Regions from separate parts of the Streptomyces sp. NPDC091376 genome, predicted to be linked through region 3. Evidence: riboswitches for the same ligand, from Rfam matches in the RefSeq annotation. Region 3 holds a riboswitch; each other region holds the start of a gene.
What was found. Region 3 has a riboswitch for cobalamin ahead of ACIQMR_RS34975 (hypothetical protein). Riboswitches for the same ligand answer to the same signal wherever they lie in the genome.
Positions count from the first base shown of each region.

Region 1: another riboswitch for cobalamin. It lies ahead of cobN (cobaltochelatase subunit CobN); the one in region 3 lies ahead of ACIQMR_RS34975 (hypothetical protein).
Region 2: another riboswitch for cobalamin. It lies ahead of ACIQMR_RS18905 (CoA-acylating methylmalonate-semialdehyde dehydrogenase); the one in region 3 lies ahead of ACIQMR_RS34975 (hypothetical protein).
Region 4: another riboswitch for cobalamin. It lies ahead of ACIQMR_RS01365 (prenyltransferase/squalene oxidase repeat-containing protein); the one in region 3 lies ahead of ACIQMR_RS34975 (hypothetical protein).

Region 1 covers NZ_JBIVUF010000002.1:359,835-365,545, forward strand. Annotated here, with positions in the region: gene cobN (cobaltochelatase subunit CobN) at 1-3,033, opposite strand, end outside; cobalamin riboswitch at 3,070-3,205, opposite strand; gene ACIQMR_RS05970 (cobalamin biosynthesis protein CobG) at 3,239-4,567, shown strand; gene ACIQMR_RS05975 (precorrin-8X methylmutase) at 4,564-5,205, shown strand; gene ACIQMR_RS05980 (precorrin-2 C(20)-methyltransferase) at 5,202-5,711, shown strand, end outside.
Region 2 covers NZ_JBIVUF010000008.1:78,675-84,385, reverse strand. Annotated here, with positions in the region: gene ACIQMR_RS18910 (acyl-CoA dehydrogenase family protein) at 1-1,068, opposite strand, end outside; gene ACIQMR_RS18905 (CoA-acylating methylmalonate-semialdehyde dehydrogenase) at 1,074-2,597, opposite strand; cobalamin riboswitch at 2,778-2,952, opposite strand; gene ACIQMR_RS18900 (hypothetical protein) at 3,014-3,190, opposite strand; gene ACIQMR_RS18895 (hypothetical protein) at 3,272-3,664, shown strand; gene ACIQMR_RS18890 (hypothetical protein) at 3,651-4,577, opposite strand; gene ACIQMR_RS18885 (secondary thiamine-phosphate synthase enzyme YjbQ) at 4,652-5,074, opposite strand; gene ACIQMR_RS18880 (putative leader peptide) at 5,167-5,250, shown strand; gene ACIQMR_RS18875 (ABC transporter permease) at 5,494-5,711, shown strand, end outside.
Region 3 covers NZ_JBIVUF010000027.1:51,926-57,636, reverse strand. Annotated here, with positions in the region: gene ACIQMR_RS34985 (LLM class F420-dependent oxidoreductase) at 1-841, shown strand, start outside; gene ACIQMR_RS34980 (MATE family efflux transporter) at 838-2,199, shown strand; cobalamin riboswitch at 2,544-2,688, shown strand; gene ACIQMR_RS34975 (hypothetical protein) at 2,837-4,339, shown strand; gene ACIQMR_RS34970 (hypothetical protein) at 4,336-5,424, shown strand; gene ACIQMR_RS34965 (CbiQ family ECF transporter T component) at 5,421-5,711, shown strand, end outside.
Region 4 covers NZ_JBIVUF010000001.1:307,368-313,078, reverse strand. Annotated here, with positions in the region: gene ACIQMR_RS01380 (RNA polymerase sigma-70 factor) at 1-261, shown strand, start outside; gene ACIQMR_RS01375 (1,4-alpha-glucan branching protein) at 403-1,077, shown strand; gene ACIQMR_RS01370 (MBL fold metallo-hydrolase) at 1,361-2,413, shown strand; cobalamin riboswitch at 2,472-2,606, shown strand; gene ACIQMR_RS01365 (prenyltransferase/squalene oxidase repeat-containing protein) at 2,717-3,979, shown strand; gene ACIQMR_RS01360 (SCO2322 family protein) at 3,979-4,689, shown strand; gene ACIQMR_RS01355 (energy-coupling factor transporter transmembrane component T) at 4,686-5,711, shown strand, end outside.

The sequences.
Region 1 (5,711 bases), on a different contig from region 3:
CCAGTCGCGGGAGTCGATGAGCTGGAGCAGTCCCGCGCCGTACGTACCCGGGCGGGAGCCGAAGATACGGGTGGTGGCGCGGCGTTCGTCGCCGTGGGCGGCGAGGTCGGCCTGGGCGTGGGCCCGTACGAAGTTGTCAGCGGCGGGCTCGTCGAGCGAGGCGGCCAGCCGGACCGCGTCGTCGAGAAGACCGATGACGTGCGGGAAGGCGTCCCGGAAGAAGCCGGAGATACGGAGGGTCACGTCGATGCGCGGGCGGCCCAGCTCGGCGAGCGGGATCGGCTCCAGGCCGTTGACGCGGCGCGAGGCGTCGTCCCAGACCGGGCGGACGCCGAGCAGCGCCATCGCCTCCGCCACGTCGTCGCCCGCCGTGCGCATCGCGCTCGTACCCCACAGGGAGAGGCCGACGGAGGAGGGCCAGTCACCGTTGTCGGTGCGGTAGCGGGTGAGCAGGGACTCGGCGAGGGCCTGGCCGGTCTCCCAGGCGAGGCGGGAGGGCACGGCCTTGGGGTCGACGGAGTAGAAGTTGCGGCCCGTCGGCAACACGTTGACGAGGCCGCGCAGGGGCGATCCGGAGGGGCCGGCCGGTACGGCGCCGCCGTTCAACGCGTGGACGGCGTGGTCGAGTTCGTCGGTCGTCGCGGCGAGGCGCGGGACGACCTCACGGGCGGCGAAGTCGAGGATGTCGGCGACGGCCTGCCCGTGCCCCTGGGACACGGAGGCGACGGCGGCCGGATTCCAGTCGGCCGCCTCCATCGCCTCGACCAGCGCGCGGGCGGCCGCCTCCGCCTCGTCGGCGGTGGTGCGGGTCGCGGCCGACTCGTCGAGGCCGAGGGCTTCGCGCAGCCCGGGCAGGGCCGTCGCACCGCCCCAGATCTGGCGGGCGCGGAGGATGGAGAGGACCAGGTTGACCCGCTCGGGACCGGTGGGGGCGCCGCCGAGGACATGCAGACCGTCGCGGATCTGGGCGTCCTTGACCTCGCACAGCCAGCCGTCGACGTGCAGCAGGAAGTCGTCGAAGCCGTCGTCGTCGGGGCGGTCGTCCAGCCCGAGGTCGTGGTCGAGCTTCGCGGCCTGGATCAGGGTCCAGATCTGGGCGCGGATGGCGGGGAGCTTCGCCGGGTCCATCGAGGAGATCTGCGCGTACTCGTCGAGCAGTTGCTCCAGGCGCGCGATGTCGCCGTAGGAGTCTGCGCGGGCCATCGGCGGGACGAGATGGTCGATGAGGGTGGCGTGCACCCGGCGCTTGGCCTGGGTGCCCTCGCCCGGGTCGTTGACGAGGAACGGGTAGACCAGCGGCAGATCACCGAGTGCGGCGTCCGGCGCGCAGGCGGCGGACAGTCCGGCGTTCTTGCCGGGCAGCCACTCCAGGTTGCCGTGCTTGCCGAGGTGGATCATCGCGTCGGCGCCGAAGCCGCCGTCCGACGCGGCGGCCGCGATCCAGCGGTAGGCGGCCAGGTAGTGGTGCGAGGGCGGCAGGTCGGGATCGTGGTAGATCGCGATCGGGTTCTCGCCGAAGCCGCGCGGCGGCTGGATGACGATCAGGAGGTTCCCGCGGCGCAGGGCCGCCAGGACGATGTCGCCTTCGGGGTTGCGGGAGCGGTCCAGGAACATCTCGCCGGGCGCGGGACCCCAGTGCTCCTCGACGTGCTCGCGCAGCTCCGCGGGCAGGGTCGCGTACCAGCGCCGGTAGTCGGCGGCGGGGATGCGGACCGGGTTGCGGGCGAGCTGCTCCTCGGTGAGCCAGTCCTGGTCGTGGCCGCCCGCCTCGATGAGCGCGCGGATCAGCTCGTCGCCGTCGCCCGATGACAGACCGGGGATCTCCTCGGCGCCGAAGTCGTAGCCCTCGTCGCGGAGTCGGCGCAGCAGCGTGACGGCGGACGCGGGGGTGTCGAGGCCGACCGCGTTGCCGATGCGGGAGTGCTTCGTCGGGTACGCGGAGAGGACGAGCGCGAGGCGCTTCTCGGCGTTCGGGATGTGGCGGAGCCGGGCGTGGCGTACCGCGATCCCGGCGACGCGGGCCGCGCGCTCGGGGTCGGCGACATAGGCCGGGAGGCCGTCCTCGTCGATCTCCTTGAAGGAGAACGGGACGGTGATCAGCCGCCCGTCGAACTCGGGCACGGCGACCTGGCTGGCGGCGTCCAGCGGGGACAGGCCCTCGTCGCTCTCCTCCCAGGCGCTGCGCGACCCGGTCAGACACAGCGCCTGGAGCACGGGCACGTCGAGCGCGGCGAGCGCGCCCGCGTCCCATGCCTCGTCGCCCGCCCGTCGCCCATCACCACCCTGAACGGCGGCGCTTCGCACCGTCACCTCCATCTCGGCGGCCTGTGCTTCGGCCGGCCTGGTGCCGCCGGCGGCGAGGACCGTGGTCACGACGGCGTCGGCGCCGCCGAGCCGGTCGACCAGCTCGGGCTCGGGGGCGCGGAGCGAGGCGACGTAGAGGGGAAGGGCCTGGCCGCCCGCGTCCTCGATGGCGTCGCAGAGGGCGCCGACGAAGGCGGTGTTGCCGCTCATGTGGTGGGCGCGGTAGTAGAGCACGGCGACCGTGGGGCCGGTCGTGCCGCGCGGGACGCGGTCGAGGGGACCCCAGGTGGGGGCGGGAGCCGGGGGCTCGAAGCCGTGGCCGGTGAGCAGGACCGTGTCGGACAGGAACCGGGCGAGCTGCTCCAGGTTGTCCGGGCCGCCGTGTGCGAGGTAGGCGTGCGCCTCGGCCGCGATGCCGATGGGGACGGTGGAGGCCTCCATCAGCTGGGCGTCCGGAGCCTGTTCGCCGGTGAGCACGACGACGGGCCGGTCGTGGGCGAGCACGGCGTCGATCCACTCCTGCCAGGCGCGGATGCCGCCGAGGAGGCGTACGACGACGAGGGCGGTGCCCTCGAGGAGCTCGGGCAGCTCGTCGAGGCGGAGGCGGGAGGGGTTCGCGAAGCGGTACGGAACCGGTCCCGCGGCCGCGCGGGCGCTGAGCAGGTCCGTGTCGGAGGTCGACAGCAGCAGGATCGTGGGCGTCGCCGGGGGCGTCGTCGCGTGCGTCATCGCGTGCGCAGGCCTTCCTCGGGGTTTCCGCGCCCCGGGTGGTCGTCGTCGGCGGGAGTTCCTGACTCACCCGGCCGCCAAGTCGAGGCCCGGTTCACAGTGGCGGGACCGCGCCGGATTCTCACCGGGCTTCCTCCCTAGGGTCCTGGGACCCTGTGCCGTCTGCATAGTAGAGGCTGCCTGCGCCGTGGGTATGCTCGCGGCCATGCCGCCCACACCCACAACCCCGGCGGACCCGGGCGAACCTCGCATACGGGACCGAGGTGACGCCTGCCCCGGCGCGCTGCGGCTGCACGCGGCGGACGACGGGCCACTGGCCCGACTCCGCGTACCCGCCGGACTTCTGACGGCGCGTCAGCTCATGGTGCTGGCCGATGCGGCGGAGCGACTGGGCGACGGTGCGGTCAGCATCACGTCCCGGGGGAACGTGGAACTGCGCGGCCTCGCCGGGGGATGCGGTGCGGAGCTCGCGGGGCTGCTGCGGGAGTGCGGCCTGTTGCCGTCCGACACCCATGAGCGGGTGCGCAATGTCGTGGCCTCGCCGCTGGCCGGACTCGACGGACTCGGCTGTGGCGACGTGCAGTTGTGGGCGCGGGAGCTGGACGCGCTGCTGTGCGCGAGCGGCCGGGCGGCGCGGCTCTCGGGCCGTTTCCTGTTCGCCCTGGACGACGGGCGGGGAGATGTGGCGGGACTCGGCGCGGATGTGACCTTGCTCGCAGAGGCGGAGGGTTCGGCGGTCCTACGGGTGGGCGCCGCCGCCTTCCGCGTACGCGCGGACGACGCGGCGCGGGCCGCGTTGGCGGCTGCGGGCGCCTTCCTGGAAGCGGCGTCGGACACGGGCGCGTGGCGGGTACGGGAACTGCCGGCGGACCGGGAGCCGGCACTGGGGGCGCACCTGGAGCGAGCGGGCGTCCCGGCGGAGGCCCGGCCCCCGGAGCCCCGCGTCCGCGACACCGTCGAGGCTGTGCGGGCGGGACCTCTGCCGGGGATCGTGAAGGGGCCCGGCGGCTGGTCCCTTTCCGTGGCCGCGCCGCTCGGGCGGCTCGGCGTCGCACAACTGCGGCACCTTCTCCCCGCTCCGGGCGGCGAGGTGCGGCTCACCCCGTGGCGCGGGGTCGTCGTGCCCGGGTTCGGCAGCCGGGACGTGGCCGGGGCCCGGCTCGGGCGGCTCGCCGACGCGGGGTTCGTCACGGACGCCGGCTCCCCCTGGTACGGGGTCGGCGCCTGCACCGGCCGCCCCGGGTGCGCCAGGTCGCTGGCCGACGTACGGGCCGACGCGACGGCCGGCGTACGGGCCGGCACGGCTGCCCGCCACGGCGGTCCGCCGGTGTACTGGTCCGGCTGCGAGCGCCGCTGCGGCCGGCCCCACGGCGCTTACGTGGACGTCGTGGCCACGGCCGACGGCACGTACCGCGTCACCGAGCCGTTCTCCGGCACCACCTCCACTTCCGCCCACGCCTCCGCCCAGACCCCTGCCTCTGCCGCCGACCGGACCGACACCCGGGCCCAGGACCGTACGAGTACGACGAAATGAGCGAGACCACAGTGTTCGACTACGAGAAGGACGGCGCGGAGATCTACCGCCAGTCCTTCGCCACGATCCGCGCCGAGGCCGACCTCGCCGCGCTGCCCGCCGACGTCAGCCAGGTCGCGGTGCGGATGATCCACGCCTGCGGCATGGTCGACCTCGTCCGCGATCTCGTGTACTCGCCCGCTGTCGTGGCCCGCGCCCGCGCGGCCCTGCGCGCCGGTGCGCCGATCCTCTGCGACGCGCAGATGGTCGCGAGCGGTGTCACCCGCAAGCGGCTGCCCGCCGACAACGAGGTGATATGCACGCTGTCGGACCCGTCCGTGCCCGCGCTCGCCGCGGACCTCGGAACGACCCGCAGCGCCGCCGCCCTCGAACTGTGGCGCGACCGGATGGAGGGCTCGGTCGTCGCCGTCGGCAACGCGCCCACCGCTCTCTTCCGGCTCCTGGAGATGATCGGCGAGGGAGCGCCCCGCCCGGCGGCCGTCATCGGCGTCCCGGTGGGCTTCATCGGCGCCGCCGAGTCCAAGGACGCCCTCGCCGGACACGGCGGCGGCATCGAGCACCTGGTGGTACGGGGGCGGCGCGGCGGCAGCGCCATGGCCGCGGCGGCGATCAACGCGATAGCGAGTGAGGCAGAGTGAGCACGCAGCAGGCCGGCCGACTGTACGGAGTCGGGCTGGGTCCCGGCGACCCGTCCCTGATGACTCTGCGGGCGGTCGAAGTCATCGCCGAGGCCGACGTGGTGGCGTACCACAGTGCCCGCCACGGCCGGTCCATCGCGCGTTCCATCGTGGCGAAGCACCTGCGCTCCGACCACATCGAGGAGCGGCTGATGTACCCGATCACGGTGGAGACCACCGACCATCCCGGCGGGTACCGCGGCGCGCTCGACGACTTCTACGAGGAGGCGGCGGAGCGGCTCGCGGCGCACCTCGACGCCGGGCGGACCGTGGCCGTGCTCGCCGAGGGCGATCCGCTCTTCTACGGCTCGTACCAGCACATGCACAAGCGGCTGGCCCATCGCTATCCGACCGAGGTGATCCCCGGGGTCACCTCGGTGAGCGCGGCCGCCGCACGGCTCGGGGAGCCGCTGTGCGAGGCCGAGGAAGTGCTGACGATCATCCCGGGCACACTGCCCGAGGAGGAG
Region 2 (5,711 bases), on a different contig from region 3:
CAGATCGCGGACGATCTTCTCGATGCCGTACTCGCTCAGGTAGCCGTAACCGCCGTGCAGCTGGAGCGCGCGGTCGGCGACCGAGTAGCCGGTGTCAGTGGCGAACCGCTTCGCCATCGCGCACAGGTACGGCGCCTGCGGATCGCCCCGGTCGAGTGCCTGGGCGGCCTGCTGGACCAAGGCGCGTGCGGCGGCGAGTTCGGTCGCCATGTCGGCGAGCCGGAAGCGCAACGCCTGGGCATCGAGGAGCCGGGCGCCGAACGCCTCCCGGTCGGCGAGGTGGGCCAGGCTGCGGTCGAGGGCGCTGCGGGCGCCGCCGAGTGAGCAGGCCGCGATGCCGAGCCGGCCGCCGTTGAGACCGTTCATCGCGATACGGAAGCCCTCACCCTCACGGCCGAGGAGCCGGTCGGCGGGCAGGCGTACACCGTCCATGGCCACCTGGCGGGTGGGCTGGGCGTTCCAGCCCATCTTCCGCTCGTTCGGCCCGAAGGAGAGACCGGGATCGTCCTTGTCGACCACGAACGCGGAGATCCCGTCGACGCCCTCGCCGCCCGTGCGGGCCATCACGACGTACAACTGGGAAGCCCCCGCGCCGGAGATGAACTGCTTCACGCCCGTGAGCACCCAGTCGTCACCGTCTCGTACGGCACGACTCGCCAGGGCCGCCGCGTCCGAACCGGCGCCCGGCTCGGTCAGACAGTAGCTGGCAAGGTCCTCCATGGCGCAAAGACGCGGCAGCCACCGCTCGCGCTGGGCGTCGTCGCCGTAACGGTCGATCATCCAGGCGACCATGTTGTGGATCGAGAGGTAGCCCGCGATGGACGGGCAGCCGGAGGCAAGGGTCTCGAAGACGAGGACGCCATCGGAACGGGTGAGGCCGCTTCCCCCGGACTCCTCACGGACGTAGACGCCGCCGAGGCCGAGGCCGGCCGCCTTGCGCAGTACGTCGACGGGGAAGTGCTTGTCGCGGTCCCAGTCCAGGGCGTGCGGGGCGAGGTGGTCCTGGGCGAAGTCGAGCGTGGTCTCCACGAGGGCCTGCTGGTCCTCGGTGAGCAGAGTGCTGGTCATGTCGCTCAACCCATCGTGGGAATCGTGAAGCTCGCGCCTTCGCGGAGACCGGCGGGCCAGCGCGAGGTGACCGTCTTCGTCCGGGTGTAGAAGCGGATGGCGTCAGGACCGTGCTGGTTGAGGTCGCCGAATCCGGAGCGCTTCCAGCCACCGAAGGTGTGATAGGCGACCGGCACCGGGATGGGCACGTTGACGCCGACCATGCCGGTGTTCACGCGCCGGGTGAAATCACGGGCGGTGTCGCCGTCCCGGGTGAAGATGGCGACGCCGTTGCCGAAGGTGTGCTCGCTGGGCAGGCGCAACGCTTCCTCGTAGTCGGCGGCGCGCGCGACGCACAGCACCGGCCCGAAGATCTCCTCCTGGTAGATGCGCATCGCGGGCGTGACCCGGTCGAAGAGAGAGGCACCGGCGAAGAAGCCGTTCTCATGGCCGGGGAGGACGAAGTCCCTTCCGTCCACGACAAGTTCGGCGCCTTCCTCGACTCCGAGGTCGACGTAGGAGCGGACCCGGTCGACGGCGTCGCGGCCGACCAGGGGACCGAAGTCGGCCTCGGGGTCGTCGCTGCGGCCGATCCTCAGCGAGCCGATGCGCTCCTTCAGCCGGGCCACGAGCGCGTCGGCGGTGTCCTCGCCCACCGGGACGGCGACGGAGATCGCCATGCAGCGCTCCCCCGCCGAGCCGTACCCGGCACCGATCAAGGCGTCCACGGCCTGGTCGAGGTCGGCGTCCGGCATCACGATCATGTGGTTCTTCGCGCCGCCGAAGCACTGGGCGCGCTTGCCGTTGGCGGCGGCGGTCGCGTAGACGTGCGCGGCGATCGGCGTCGAGCCGACGAAGCCGAGAGCCGCCACGCGCGGGTCTTCGAGGAGGGTCTCGACGGACTCTCGGGCGCCGTTGACGACGTTCAGGACCCCGGGCGGGAGGCCGGCCTCCAGGAACAGCTCCGCGAGCCGCAGCGGAACGGACGGATCCCGCTCGGACGGCTTGAGGATGAAGGCGTTTCCGCAGGCCAGGGCCGGAGCGGCCTTCCACAGGGGGATCATCGCGGGGAAGTTGAACGGTGTGATCCCGGCGACCACGCCGAGCGGGGCGCGCAGCGAGTGGACGTCGATGCCGGTGCCGGCGTTGTCGGTGAACTCGCCCTTGAGCAGATGCGGGATGCCGGCGGCGAACTCCACGACCTCCAGGCCGCGCTGGATGTCGCCGTGCGCGTCGGCGATCGTCTTGCCGTGCTCGGCGGACAGCAGCCGGGCCAGATCGTCCTTCTCCTGCTCCACAAGTTGCAGGAACCGCATCAGAACGCGGGCGCGGCGCTGTGGATTCCACTCCCCCCACGCACCCTGCGCCTGGGCGGCGTCGGCGATCACCGCCTCGGTCTCGGCCCGGCTCGCCAGCGGCACCAGGGCCTGGACCTCGCCGGTGTTGGGGTCGTACACCTCGCCGTAGGACCCCGATGTTCCCGGGGTGTGCTTGCCGCCGACGAAGTGCGTCAACTCGCGCACGGGGGCGCGTTCATGCTCGCGGACCATGACTGCCTGCTCTCGTCAGGAGGGATCCGAGGATGGCGCGCCGGCCTCGCACACGCACGCGGGTGGCGTACGGGTGCCGGGGGCGCGAGATCGCGTATGGCCGGAGCCCCGTCAGACGACAGGCTCACCAGGGTCGTGGGTACACACCGGTGCCATGCGTGTCAGCTCCATCCTCGTGGACAACACGGAACACCCCACGGCCGGTATCCTGACTCCCGGATCAGCGCGCGCCGTCCGCCTTCCCGACATCCAGCTCGTCAGTGGCGTATCGCTCGACGACGTACTCCCCGGTCACAGTGGCGGGACCGTCCCGGATTCACACCGGCTTCCCTGCACCGCGGGCTTACCTCTCGAATATATAGTTGGACGTCCTAGTAAATCCAGTGCTGGGGGGTCATCCGCCAGAAGTCGGCTGGTCAGCGTGATTCGGAATCCGCCGTCCGAGGGTCAGCGAAGCGCACCGGCGCACGGAAGCGGGCCTTGCGCGCGGCCCGGCGGAAGGTGGTCAGCACCGCCGGCCCGGCGAGCAGGCCCCACTGCCCTTGGGCCAGCTCGTTCACGATGCGCAGGCCCCGTCCACGCTCGACGAGCAACCCGCCTGCCTCCTCGACCGGTTCGGGATCCGACGACGTGTCACCGCGGTAGAGGCCCGCGGGGAGCAGAGGGTCCCTGTCATGAATCTCATGTATCTGCCGGCGGCCGAGCGGACATGCACCTCGTACGGGCCGCACGCGTGCTCGTACGCGTTCGCCACGAGCTCCGAGACGGCCAGGGCGCCGTCACTGACGACGTCCCCGGACAGCCGTGGGTCTCGCGGCGCACCCCGGCGATCCGGCTCCCGATCGACCAGCTCGGGCGCACGGAGCGCGACAGGCATCCCGTATCTCGCGCCCGAGGTCCAGCTCTTCTACAAGGCGAAGGCGACCCGGGACAAGGACGAGACCGACTTCGAGGCGGTACTGCCGCTGCTCGACGCTCCGGCACGCGCCTGGCTGGCGGATGCGATCAAGGTGATCGCGCCCACCCACCACTGGCTCCGGCGGCTCCTGCCGCTCAGCCGAACGTGAGCAGCGGCACGTCGTAGAGGTCGGGGTTCCGGGGCCAGGTCATCGTGGGCGACGTGACCTCCACGATCAGCAGCTCGCCGAGGAACTGGACCTTGGCGCTGAGGAGGTGGCTCGTCCTGCCGTCGGCGGACTGAGCCCTCAGGCCGGCGGAGACGTGGATGTGCGGAAGTATCCCGCCGGTGGCGGGGTCATGGGCGAGAGTGCCGGCGCCGAACGCCTCGACGTTGGTGACGTACGTCTTCGCCCAGCTCCCTCGGTCCGTACCCGTGAGGCGATGACAGCCCGGCGCCCGGGAGAGGGCGAAACCGTCGGTGTGGGCGAAGCCTCCGTCGCCGGTGACCCAGGTGCGGATGCCGACGGACTCCATGAGGGCGATGGCGAGGAAAAGCAGAACGCGCTCGTACGCCGGCGAGGAGGCGACCGCCGTCTCGGGGACGCAGAACCCCCGGCCGCTGGTACCGCCTGGACGCCGGGGCGCCATTCGTTCGAGGTAGCGGTACTTGTGCCGGAAGAACAGCCAGGTGGCGGCCTCCTCACCGCGCGGTTCCCTGGTCCAGAAGACGGGTGCGTCGCCCAGGTGGTCACGGTGGCCCAGGATGTACCGGGCCGCGGTCTCCGAGCCGATCAGCATCGTGGACACTTCGGTCAGGCCGTGGTCGGAGGCGAGCGGCGAGCCTGGGGAAGCGGTGAGCGAAGCCAGCGAGGTGTGCAGGACCTGGTCGTCGCCGAGCAGGGCCGCCTCGAATCCCGACATGGCCCACAGGATGCCGTAAGTCAGGTCGTCCAGTTCGTACGCGGCCGGGACGTCGACCGGGTCGGAGGCGGTGCCGCGTACGCCGCTCGGCCTGGCGTCGACGACGAACTGCCGGACTGCCCCGTCCACCGTGCGGTTCGCGACGACGAGCGCGCGCATCGGCATGGTGCGCCAGGCGTCCAGCTCCGGGCGGAAGTCGAGTCGCAGGATGTCCTCGAGGAAGGAGGCTGCGATCAGCCCAGGAAGCTCAACCGCACTTGACGGTTGCCTTTGTCTTTATTGGTGTCGACCAGACAGACCGACTGCCAGGTGCCGAGCTCCAGCCGGCCGCCGATGACCGGCAGCGTCGCGTGCGGCGGCACGAGCGCGGGCAGGACGTGGTCGCGGCCGTGGCCCGGGCTGCCGTGGCGGTGCTGGTAGCGGTCGTCGGCGGGGAGCAGGACGTGCAGTGCGGCCAGCAGATCGTCGTCGCTGCCCGCGCCGGTCTCGATGACCGCGATCCCCGCGGTGGCGTGGGGCACGAACACATGGAGCAGGCCGTCGCGACCGTCGGCGGTCTCGTCGAGGAATTCCGCGCACTCGCGCGTCAGATCCGTCACGGCCTCCGCCGTGCCGGTGGCCACGTTCAGAACTCGGGTGGTGAAGGCGTCGGGCATACCTCCATCCTCTCGCCCATCCCGCAGGATCGCGCGTCCGCAGTACGAGACGGCGTTGACCGGTGGCGGAACCGGTCGCTACGTTCTGCGCCATGTTGCGTACAGCCCTGCTCACCACGCGCGGTCACATCGACCTGCTGCGGGTGGCTTCCGCCGCGTGTCGTCGCGGCTGCTGACGCCTTCTCAGTGCCTGAAGCGCGCCCGGTGCGCGCCGCGTTCCTCGTCGTAGCGCCCATGACGCCGCGGCCCGCATCCACTCGTCGCGCCCTGAGTGCCTGCGTTCGCCGAGCGCCGTCGACGCGCGCCGGACGCTGACCCGCCCTTCTCCTCCCTCCCGCCCCGCCCGTCCTGCCGTCCACGGCCATGCCGTGGCGCCGCAGCCTGCGCCGGGGTTTGCCCTCCCCTGCCCAGGAGCCTCCATGACCGTCGATCACGCCCCACCGGACATCTCCGCCGTATCCAAGAACGCTCCGGCCGAGGTGCCGGTCGACTCCGTCGAGCCCGCACTCGAAGCCGTCACCCCGGCCGGAGCACGCGGCGGCCGCGCCGGCCTGCGCTCCGTACCTCGCTGGCTGCGGCGCACCGTGGGCCCGGTGCTCCTGCTCGTGCTGTGGCAGGTGTCCAGCTCCACCGGGTT
Region 3 (5,711 bases):
GGTGATGCAGATCCCCGCACGCACTCCCGCGGCCACCGCCATGACCGCCATGACGCTGGACATGCTCTCCGGAGGACGCTTCCAGCTCGGCCTGGGGCTGTCCGTGCCCTGGATCGTCGAGGGCTGGCACGGCCGCCCCTACGACAGACCGCTGCGGCGCACCCGCGAGTACGTCGAGGTCGTCCGCAAGGCGATCGCCCACGAGGAGCGCGTCGAGCACGACGGCGAGCTCTACCCGCTGCCCTACCGCGGGCCGGGCTCGAGCGGCAGCGCACGCGCCGTGAAGTCCGACATGACCCCGCTACGTCCGCACATCCCTGTCCACTTGGGCGCGATCGGCCCCCGCAACGTCGCACTGACCGGAGAGATCGCCGACGGCTGGTTGGCCGGGATGTACGCACCCGAGCACGAAGCGGCCCTGACCCGCCCGCTCGACGAAGGACTCGCCAAGGCCGGCCGCACACCCGACGACATCAAGATCAACCCGATCCTCTATGTGGCACGCGCCGACACGATCGAAGAGGGCCGCGACAAACTGCGACCCCTGTTCGCCCACCTGATCGGTGCCGTAGGACCGGGAGGACGTAACACCTACTTCGACGTGGCCTGCCAGATGGGCTACGAAGGCCCCGCCCGGACCGTTCGCACCCACCTGACCGACGGTCGCAAGCGCGACGCCGTGGCCGCCGTACCCGACACACTGCTGGACCAGGTCGCGCTGCCGGGACCCCTGCCCGCCATCGTCGATCGGATCCTCGCCTGGAAGGATTCCCGCGTCGACACCCTCATCCTCCTCGACCGCGACCCCGAGCTGCTGGAAGCCGCCCAGGCCGCCCTGTGAACAACCCGGAGCACCCGGCCGCGAGCCGCGCCGTGGACACCCCAGAACCACCGACCGTGCGCCGTGTGTGGACCCTCGCGTGTCCGCTGCTCATCGCCGGTGTCACCCAGATCGCCCTCAACCTGGTGGACACGGTCATGCTCGCCCGGCTGTCCACCCGCGCGCTCGGTGCGTTCGCGCTCGCCGCGCCCGTGTACCTCATCGCCCTGATCGTCGTACGCGGCTGGGCCACCGCCGTCCAGGTCCAGGTCGCCCGGTGTCACGGTGCCGGGCGGCACGAGGACGTCGCCCGTGTCGTACGGGCCGGGCTGGTCATGTCCGCCGGTGCCGGGGTGGCCATCGGTGCCGTCCTGTTCGCCGTCGCCCCGACGGCACTGACCGTGCTGGGCGCTCCCGACGACGTCATGGCACCGGGCACCGACTATCTGCGCCTGGTGGCGTTCGCCGTCCCCTTCGCCGCCGTCTCCTTCACACTCCAGGCCGCGTGCGCGGGTATCGGCGCCACGCGTGCCGCGATGCACACCGCGCTGCTCGTGAACGCCGTCAATCTGCCCCTCGGACTGCTGCTCATCTTCCGCGCCGGTCTCGGAGTCACCGGCGCTGCCCTCGCCACGTTCGCCGCCACCGCCGTGGGAACGGGCTACCTGGCCCTGTACTGCCGCACCAGGCTGCCGAGGCGTACCAAGGGCGCGCACGATCCACCGGGCACCGCCAAGGAACTGTGGCGGATCGGCTGGCCCGAGATGAGCACCCTGGGCATCGGTTACGTCAACGAAGCGCTGATGGCGGGATTCGCCGCCCGCATGAGCACTCCCGACCTGGCCGCCTACCGGATCGTGGACAACCTCACCCTCATCGTCTTCACCTTCCTGGCCTCCGCCTCCACCGCCATCACGATCCTGGCCGGCCAGGATCTGGGCGGCGGTCGTCACGACCGCGCGGTGGCCTGGCGGAAGGCCGGCGCCCGACTGCTCCTGCTGATGCTCGCCCTGCCGTCCGCCGCCGCACTCGTCATCGGCCGCCCGCTGCTCGCGTCGGTGACCGATGATCCCGAAGTTCTCGACAGGGCTTGGTCGGTGACACCGCTGGCGCTGCTCAGCCTGGCGCCTTTCGCGATCGCCATGTCGTACGCCGCCCTGCTGCGAGCCGCAGGCGACACCCGAACCGTCATGATCGCGTCCGTGACCAGCGACTACACGCTGCTCATCCCGCTCGGCTGGCTCCTCGGGGTCCACGCCGGGCTCGCACTGCCCGGGCTCTACCTGGCCTGGACGATGTTCGGGGTCCTCTACGCCATCCTTCTCCTCCCGCAGTACAGACGCCGATTCACGTCGAGCGCGCCGGCGCCACCGCCGTGACTTCCGACGTCGGCCACGCGGCGCTGCGTCGGGTCACCTGCGGCGGTGGATCGGGCGCGAAGCGCCACCGACTCTCCGGCGCGGCCGAGCCGGTACGCGTGGCGCAGCTCCCAGCCGAGCGCCGCAGGGGACGGCGCGTGGCCGCAGCATCAGTGACTGCCCTCGGTGGAGGCGGCGACCGGGATGCTCAGGGCCGTGCACGACAGGGACAACCGCCGCACAGACGATCCCCCGGGCCGCTCGCCCTCAGAATTGCGCAGCGGCGGGCGACGGGGCATCGGCGGATGTGGCGCGTACCGCAGCGGGAGGGGTGGCCGCGTTCGCACAAAGGCGCATATGATGCGGCCGATCCGTCTGCGGGCGGACGTACAACTGAATGCGTACGCAACTGGGGAAAGCCGGTGTGAATCCGGCGCTGACCTGCAACCGTGAGCGGAAGAGCACTACTTGCCGCGAGCCGGAGCACCCACTGCGTACGTGCACTGCTTCTCACTGTCATGGTCTGCAGCGTGGAGCCCGGCAACTGCCTCCCGGGCCCTGCCGTATTCGGTTTCCGAATTCCGAATGCGCGCAAGGGTCCTTTTTGTGACAGCGTCCCGGGAGCCCGTTGCCGGCCCTCATCGAAGGGATCTGTGCCATGGTCGGCGTCAGACCACCGGTCAAGGTTGCCGCCGTTCTCGGTGCCGGGGGCTCGTTCCTCGCCGCGGGCCTGATCACCCTCAGCCCCAACGCGTTCGCCGAGCCGCGACCGGACGCCGCGACCGCCGCCGCTCGCTGGCAGGCGGGCGAGCTCGACAACGGCGCGATACCCGGCTTCTCGCCCGGGATGTACGACTGGGGCCTGACCGTCGACACCCTCATCGCGCTCAAGGCGACCGGTGCGGACGAGGAAGCGGCCGACAAGGTCGTGGACACGCTCAAGGTGCACGTGCGCGACTACAACAGCTACGACGCCTGGAGCGAGCCCGGCCAGCGGGTGGCGGGTGCCACCGCCAAGCTGTTGTACGCGGCCGTCGTCGCGGGGGAGGACCCGGCCAAGTTCGGCGCGTACAACCTGCGCCAGGAGACGCTGGACCTCATCGCCGGACCCGACGCGGGGCTGGAGGAGGGCCGGCTGAAGGACAAGGTCCTCGACGGCAACGACTACAGCAACACATTCGGCCAGTCCCTGGCCGTTGTCGGCCTTGCGCGCAGCGGTGACGTGCCGCAGAGCGCCGTCGACTTCCTGATCGACCAGCAGTGCGCGGCCGGTGGCTTCCGCCTCTACCCGTACGCCTTCGGCAGCGGCACGGTCTCCGGGGACTGCGACGCGCAGGGCGCCGAGGCGGTGCTCGACCCGGACTCCACCGCCATGGCCGTACAGGCACTGCTCGCCGCGGCAGCGGACGGCGCGGAGGGCGCCGCCGCGGCGGCGAAGAAGGGCGGTGACTGGCTGGCGGGCATCCAGCACGACGACGGTGCGCTGATCGGCTCAGGACCCACCGCATTCCCCAACGCCAACAGCACGGGCCTCGGGGGCCAGGCGCTCGCCGCCACAGGCCACCAGGCAGCGGCCGACAAGGCGGCCGACTGGATCGAGGCACGCCAGATCACCTCGTCCAACGCCGGCGCCGCGTCGGCGGAGACCGGCACCATCGCCTACAACGACGAGGCGCTGGCCGGGGCACAGGCCGACGGCATCCCCGACTTCCAGCGCGACCAGTGGCGCCGCTCCACACCGCAAGCAGTGCTCGCGCTGGCGCAGATCCCGCTGGCGGAGATCGGCCTCACCGACCCGGGGCCGGGCCCTGACCCGAGTGGCGACCCGAGTGGTGACCCCTCGGGTGACCCGAGCGGGGACCCGTCCGACGGCCCGAGTGGCGATCCGTCGGGCGACCCGAGCGGGGACCCGTCCGACGACCCGAGTGGTGACCCGTCGGGCGACCCGAGCAGTGCCCCGTCCCACGACGGATCCGGCAGCCCGATGCCCACGGCCGGCACCACCACCATCCCGAACAACCCCGTCCCCAGTGGCGGGAGCGGCCCGCTGGCCGGCACCGGCAGCAGCGCACTGGTCCTCGGGAGCGCCGCAGCGGCGCTGACCGCCGCCGGATACGCCGCCTTCCGCGTAGCCAAGCGCAGGCAGGGGGCCCACACATGACCGCCACGGCACCGAAATGGCACAAGCTCCGCTCCGGAGTGCTCGCGCTCGCCCTCACATTCGGCTCGGCCGGGATCGGCATGGTCACCGCGCCCGCCGCGTACTCCATCGACCACAGCAAGGGCACCCCGGGCTACTGCCCGAACGCCAACGGCGTCACTGTGATGATCGACTTTCAGGAGCTCGGCGGAACGACCATCATCCGCTGTGCCCCGGGCGACCAGGCCACCGGTCACGCCGCGCTGAAGAACGCGGGGATCCGGATCGCCGGCACCAACCGCTGGGGCGAGGCGTTCATCTGCCGCATCGAGGGCAAGCCGGGGCCGGAGAGCGAGCCGTGCATCGACACGCCTCCGGCGACCGCCTACTGGTCGTACTGGCACGCCCCGAACGGCGGCAACTGGACGTACAGCCAGTGGGGCGTGATGAACCGCAAGCCGCCGCCGGGCAGCTTCGAGGGCTGGTCGTTCTCCAAGAACAAGACGTCCACCACCAATCCGCCGCCGCGGATCGCGCCGGTACGGCCCACGAGCAGCCGGCCGCCGGGCTCGGGCGGATCCGGAAACTCCGGCGGTTCCGCCACCGGGGGCTCGTCCACCACGGGCGGCGGTTCCACCTCTGGCGGCTCGTCCGGCGCCGGCGGTTCGTCCACCGCGGCGGGCGGCACTTCCACTTCCGGCGGCTCGACCGGCTCTGGCGGCTCCCTCGGCGGGTCCGCGGCGACCGGGAGCACCGGTGGCGGCAGCGCCACCTTGCCGGGACAGGGCAAGGGACCCGAGGCAGCCTCTCCCAAGGGGGGCAAGGACCCCATGGCCGGCAAGACGGCCAAGGCCGATGGTTCCGCTTCGCCGTCGGCGTCCTCCTCTGACGAGCCGCTGCCCGGCACCGAGGTCCAGCCGAGCGAGGCGCCGCAGTGGACCGGAGCCGGCGAGGACGGCATGCAGACGGTGAACGCCTCTGCCGATGACGGCATACCGGTGAGCACCCTGGCCGGGATCGGCGGCGCCACGGTCCTCGCCGCCGCCGCCGGGATCACCGCCTGGCGTCGGCGCCAGGCGGCCGCGGGACCCGGCGACACCCCGTGAACCAACGGATCCTCCCCTTCCACCCGCCGCTGCCACGCACCGTCCATCCCGGGGCGTGGTGGCTGTGGGCACTGTGCATGGCCACCGCCGCCAGCCGGACCACGAACCCGCTGCTGCTCATCCTGATCCTCGCGGTCTGCGGCTACGTGGTGGTGCGGCGGCGCAGCGACGCCCCCTGGGCGCTCGCGTTCCGGATGTACCTGCTGCTTGGCGCGTTCATCGTGACCATGCGCGTGGTCTTCCGCATCATCTTCGGCGGCGGGCAGGGTGACACCATCCTGTTCACT
Region 4 (5,711 bases), on a different contig from region 3:
CTGGCGGCCCTGCGGCCGGTCGTCGGCGCCGACAAGGTGCTCCGCTACATGGCCGGAAGCCTCGCCAAGGCCGGCGGCGCCTTCACCAGTGAGTCCACCACGGTCAACGGCAACCCCGGACTCGTCCTGCGCCTGGACGGCGTGATCGACGGTGTGCTGGCCTTCCGCGTGGAGAACGCCCGCGTCACCGGCCTCTATTACGTCCGCAATCCCGAGAAGCTCACCCGCGTCGAGTCCGAAACCCCCCTCACGTCCCGCTGACCGTCCCCGACCGTCGCCCGACCGTCCCCCGCGACACGGTCGACCGCGGCGTTCATGCCGGATGGAGAACCGCTCCCCCGGAGCCGCGCGGATGGCAAGGTGTGAGGGCTCGTATCCGCGTGATGGAGGAGAACCTTCGGCATGGCCGTCATCCACCGCACCACCCTCAAGCCGACCAAGCTGGAACTGCTCACTTCCTGGCTCCCGTCCCGCCCGTGGTACTGCGGCGGGGCGGGCGAACCGGAGTTGGCCAAGGCCGGCGGCTTCCGGCTGGATGACCCGCAGGGCGAGGTCGGGATCGAGTTCATGGTGGTCACCGATGCCTCAACTCCCCACCCGACCGCCTACCTGGTCCCGCTCACCTATCGCGGTGCCCCGCTCGCCGGCGCGGAGCACGCTCTCATCGGCACCATGGAACACGGGGTGCTGGGACGGCGCTGGGCCTACGACGGCTGCCACGACCCCGTGCTGGTCGCCCAGTTGACGGCCCTGATCGACGGCCGGGTACAGGCCCAGGACCAGAACGTCAGTGACGTCCCGGACCGGGAGGTCACCCGCTCCTACACCGGTGAAGGCGCCCTCTCCACGGACGTGGCCGGCACAGCCGCCGACGACCGGGAGAGCACCGAGCTGCCCGCACCGCACGGCATGACCCTCCGCCTGCACCGAGTCCTGCGACCTGCCCCGGACGACCCGACCCTCCCTCCGCACGGGGCGACCGGCCACATCGCGGGCGCCTGGCACCTGCCGGACGGCACCCGCGAAACGGGGCTCTTCGCGGTCCTGCACACCGGCCGCCGGGCCGAGGCGCACTGACCCGGGGGCCAGGGCGGCGCCGGGCCGGCCCGCGGTACGGAGTGCTCAGACACGCATGAGTACCTGCGCGCCGGCCGGTCGTGGCGCGAGCCGCGACAACTGCGGAGCGGACCGTCTACTGGGCGGCGGGGCACAGCGGCGCGGTCGCGGTGTCCGGCACGGCTTGCGGGGCGCGCGCGGGGGCAGCCGGGGATTCCGGCGAACGACTCCGACCCGTTCTGACGGGGCATCAGTTCTCGTTATAGTGGGCAACGGCCGTGCCGCTCAGGGGAGACGAGGACGTATGCCACAGGTGACGGAGCACGGCGGAGGCGTCTGGTCCCTTCAGGTCCCCATCCCGGACAACCCGCTCGGACACACCCTGGTCCATGTCCTCGACACCGATCGCGGCCCGGTCCTCGTCGACACCGGCTGGGACGATCCGGCGTCCTGGACCGCGCTCACGGAGGGTCTCGGCGCGCTGGGGATCGCGACGGCCGACGTCCACGGGGTGGTCGTCACCCACCACCACCCCGATCACCACGGGCTGTCCGGTCAGGTGCGCGAGGCGTCCGGTGCCTGGATCGCGATGCACGCGGCCGACATCGACGTCGTACGCCGCACCCGGGACGCACGGCCCGGGGCCTGGCTCGACTACCTGGCCGGGAAGCTCGCCGCCGTCGGGGCGCCCGAGGAGCACCTCGCCCCGCTGCGCGCCGCCCGCGACGAAGGGCGGATGCGGACCCTGCCCGGGCTGCGGGCGGCACTGCCCGACCGGGAGATCGTCCCCGGTGAGCTGCTGGACCTCGCCGGGCGGCGGCTGCGCGCGATATGGACGCCCGGTCACACTCCCGGGCATGTGTGTCTGCACCTGGAGGAGGACCACCCGGCGAACCTCCCGGGTCACGGCCGGCTCTTCTCCGGCGACCATCTGCTGCCCGGCATCAGTCCGCACATCGGCCTCTACGAGGACCCCGACGACTCCACGGTCACCGACCCCCTCGGCGACTACCTCGACTCCCTGGAACGCGTCGGGCGCCTGGGCGTCGCCGAGGTGCTCCCCGCCCATCAGCACGCCTTCACCGACGCCTCCGGCCGGGTCCGGGAACTGCTCGCCCACCACGAGGAGCGGCTCACCGGACTGCTGTCGCTCCTTGCCACCCCCCTCACCCCGTGGCAGCTGGCCGTGCGCATGGAGTGGAACCGTCCCTGGGACCGGATCCCGTACGGCTCACGCAACATCGCGGTCTCGGAGGCGGAGGCCCATCTGCGCCGGCTGGTGAAACTGGGGCGGGCGGAAGCGGTGGCGGGCAGCGAGCCGGTGACGTACGTCGCGACCGCGACCGCGACCGGCTGACCCTGCGGACTCCACCGGCTCACGGGCAGCCCCAGGGGCAGCCCCGGGGGTCCCGGATACGCACCGGTAGAGTGTGCGAGTCGTCATCACACCCGTACGAGGGAAAGCCGGTGCAAATCCGGCACTGACCCGCAACCGTGAGCCGCCCTGCCAGGCGGCGAGTCGGAACGCCTCGTACCGGCCGTGACCGGCTCGTGCCATCGGGACCGGCCCGTTGGCAGGCACCGTCGAGGAATACGGGGCCGGAGCCTGGTACCTATGCGTGCCTGTGCCCGGCTCCCCGCAGGAGAGGCCCAGCCCCCTATGTCCGTTCGCCGCAGCGCAGCAGCGCTCGCCGCCGCCTCCGCCGTGCTCTGCGTGGCCGGTGCCCCGGCCGCGACGGCCGCCCCCGCTCCGTCCCCCTCCCCCTCGGCCGCGCTCCCCACCGGGCTGTACGGCACGCAGGACCCGACGTACGACGGTGTGTGGCGGCAGTCGCTGGCGCTGCTCGCGCAGGACGTCGTCAAGACCGTGCCCGCCGACCAGGCCGTCGACTGGCTGACCGGGCAGCAGTGCGCGAACGGCGGCTTCGCCTCGTACCGTGCCGACGTCGCCAAGCCGTGCGACGCCAAGACGATGCTGGACACCAACGCCACCGCGGTCGCGGTGCAGGCCCTGCGCGCCCTCGGCGGACACCGGGACGCCGTGAACAAGGGCATCGGCTGGCTGAAGTCCGTGCAGAACGAGGACGGCGGCTGGAGCTACAACCCGGGCATGCCCTCCGACGCCAACTCCACCTCGATCGTGATCAGCGCCTTCGCCTCGGCGAAGGCGAGGCCGGGCGAGCTGAGGTCGAAGAGCGGGAAGACGCCGTTCGACGCGCTGGTCTCGTTCGCCATCCCGTGCGCGGACACGGCGGGCGGCGGCGCGTTCGCCTACCAGCCGGACAAGGCGGGCAAGCTCCTCGCGAACGGCGACGCCACCGCGGCGGGCGTACTGGCCGGACTGGGCCGGGGCATGATCCTGGCCGGACCGAAGCCGGGCGGCGAGCCTCGGTGCGCCACGCCCGCCAAGGCGACCCCCGAGCAGTCCGCGCGCAACGGCGCCGCGTACCTCGCGAAGGCGCTGGCGAAGACCGGTCACCTGGACTCGCCTCCGCTGCCCGGCGCCACCGACCCGGCCCCGAAGCCGGACTTCGGCAACACGGCGGACGCGGTGCTCGCGCTGTCGGCCGCAGGACACTCCGACAAGGCGTCCGACGCCATACGGTGGCTGGAGCAGAACTCCGCCGCCTGGGCGAAGGGGGCGGGCCCGGCCGCGTACGCGCAGCTGATCCTCGCCGTGCACGCCTTCGGCGCCGACCCGCGTGACTTCGGCGGCGCGGACCTGGTCCAGCAGCTGAACGCGACCGGCCCCGCGCCGGTCTCCACGACCGCGCCGGCGGCTCCGCAGGCGAAGGCCGACGACTCCGAGTCGGGCACGAGCGGCGACAGCGCCGGCATCTGGTGGTTCATCGGCGCCGGTGTCGCGGCGGGCGCCGGGATCGGCATCCTGATCAGCGGCCGGCGCAAGAGCAAGCAGCAGTGATGCGCGGGCGACCGGCCGCGCTCGTCCTCGCGCTCTGCGCCGCACTCGTCGCCGTCGTCACGGTGCTGGGTGCGGCGGGGGCGGCGCAGGCGGCGGGCTACCGGTACTGGTCGTTCTGGCAGTCCGACGGCGGGTCCTGGGCGTACGCCACCCAGGGCCCGGCGACGGCCAGGCCGGCCGACGGCACGGTGGACGGTTTCCGCTTCTCCGTCAGCGCGGACTCGCAGGACTCGGCGAAGCCCCGCACCGCCCCGGGCTTCGCCGCGCTGTGCGCGGACACACCCGCGAAGCCCGGCACCAAGCGGGTCGGCGTCGTCATCGACTTCGGCAGCGCCACGGACGCGCCGTCCGGCGAGACCCCGCCCGTCTCGCCGCGCACCGGCTGCGCGCAGGTGCGTACGGACGCGAGCAGCGCCGAGGCGCTCGCCGCGGTGGCCAAGCCTCTGCGCTACAACGCGGACGCGCTGCTGTGCGCGATCGCCGGATACCCGGGGACGGGCTGCGGCGAACAGGTCTCGGCCGGGGCGCCCGCGTCGCCGGAGTCCTCGGACTCCGCGCCGGCCACGTCCGCGTCCCAGTCCGAGTCCTCGTCCTCGTCGTCGTCTGCCGACGAGAGCGACGGCGGCCCGTCGCTGAGCGTCCTCGCGGGCGTCGCCGCGGTCCTCGCACTGGGCGCGGCGGCGTTCTGGCAGTCCCGCCGCCGAGGATGACCCCGCCCCCGCGGGCCCGTCCCCCGCTCGGGGACGGGGACCCGCCACCCCACCCAGCCCGTGCGGCGTCCGAGGACGGAGGTCCCCGCCGTACGTACGAGGCCCGTCCGAAGTCCGAGGTCGGACTCGGCGGCCGTCCCGGCCAGGACGGTGACGCCGCGCGTCACGGCGGCCCCCGGGGGCGGACGCCCCACGGCGGAGTGCTGCGCGCGCCCGAGGCGGGCCGGAGCAACGCACTGCATGCCGGGGCGTGGTGGGTGTGGGCGCTCGGTCTCGCCGTCGCCGCGTCGCGGACGACGAACCCGCTCCTCCTCGGGCTGCTCGTCGGCGTCGCGGGATACGTCGTCGCCGCGCGCCGCACCGACGCGCCCTGGGCCCGGTCCTACGGCGCCTTCGTGAAGCTGGGCCTCGCCGTGATCGCCATCCGGCTCGTCTTCTCCGCCGTCCTCGGCTCACCGATCCCCGGGACGCACATCCTCCTCACCCTGCCCGAAGTGCCGCTGCCCGACTGGGCACAGGGCATCAGGATCGGCGGCCGGGTGTCCGCCGAGCAGCTGGTGTTCGCGCTGTACGACGGGGTGAGGCTGGCGACCCTGCTGATCTGCCTCGGCGCGGCGAACGCGCTCGCCAATCCCGCTCGCCTCCTGAAGTCACTGCCGGGCGCGCTCTACGAGGCCGGAGTCGCCGTCGTCGTCGCGATGACGTTCGCGCCGAACATGGTCGCGGACGTGGTGCGGCTGCGGACGGCCCGCCGGCTGCGCGGCCGTCCCACCGGCGGCGTGAAGGCGGTCCTGCAGATCGGGCTGCCGGTGCTGGAGGGCGCGCTGGAACGGTCGGTCGCGGTGGCGGCATCGATGGACGCGCGCGGGTATGGGCGTACGGCGCAGGTTCCGCCGGCGGTGCGGCACACCACCACCGTCCTCACCCTCGGCGGCCTGCTCGGGGTGTGCGCCGGCTCGTACGGACTGCTCGCCGCGCAGGGCGCGGGATACGGACTGCCGGTGCTGCTGGGCGGGTTCGCC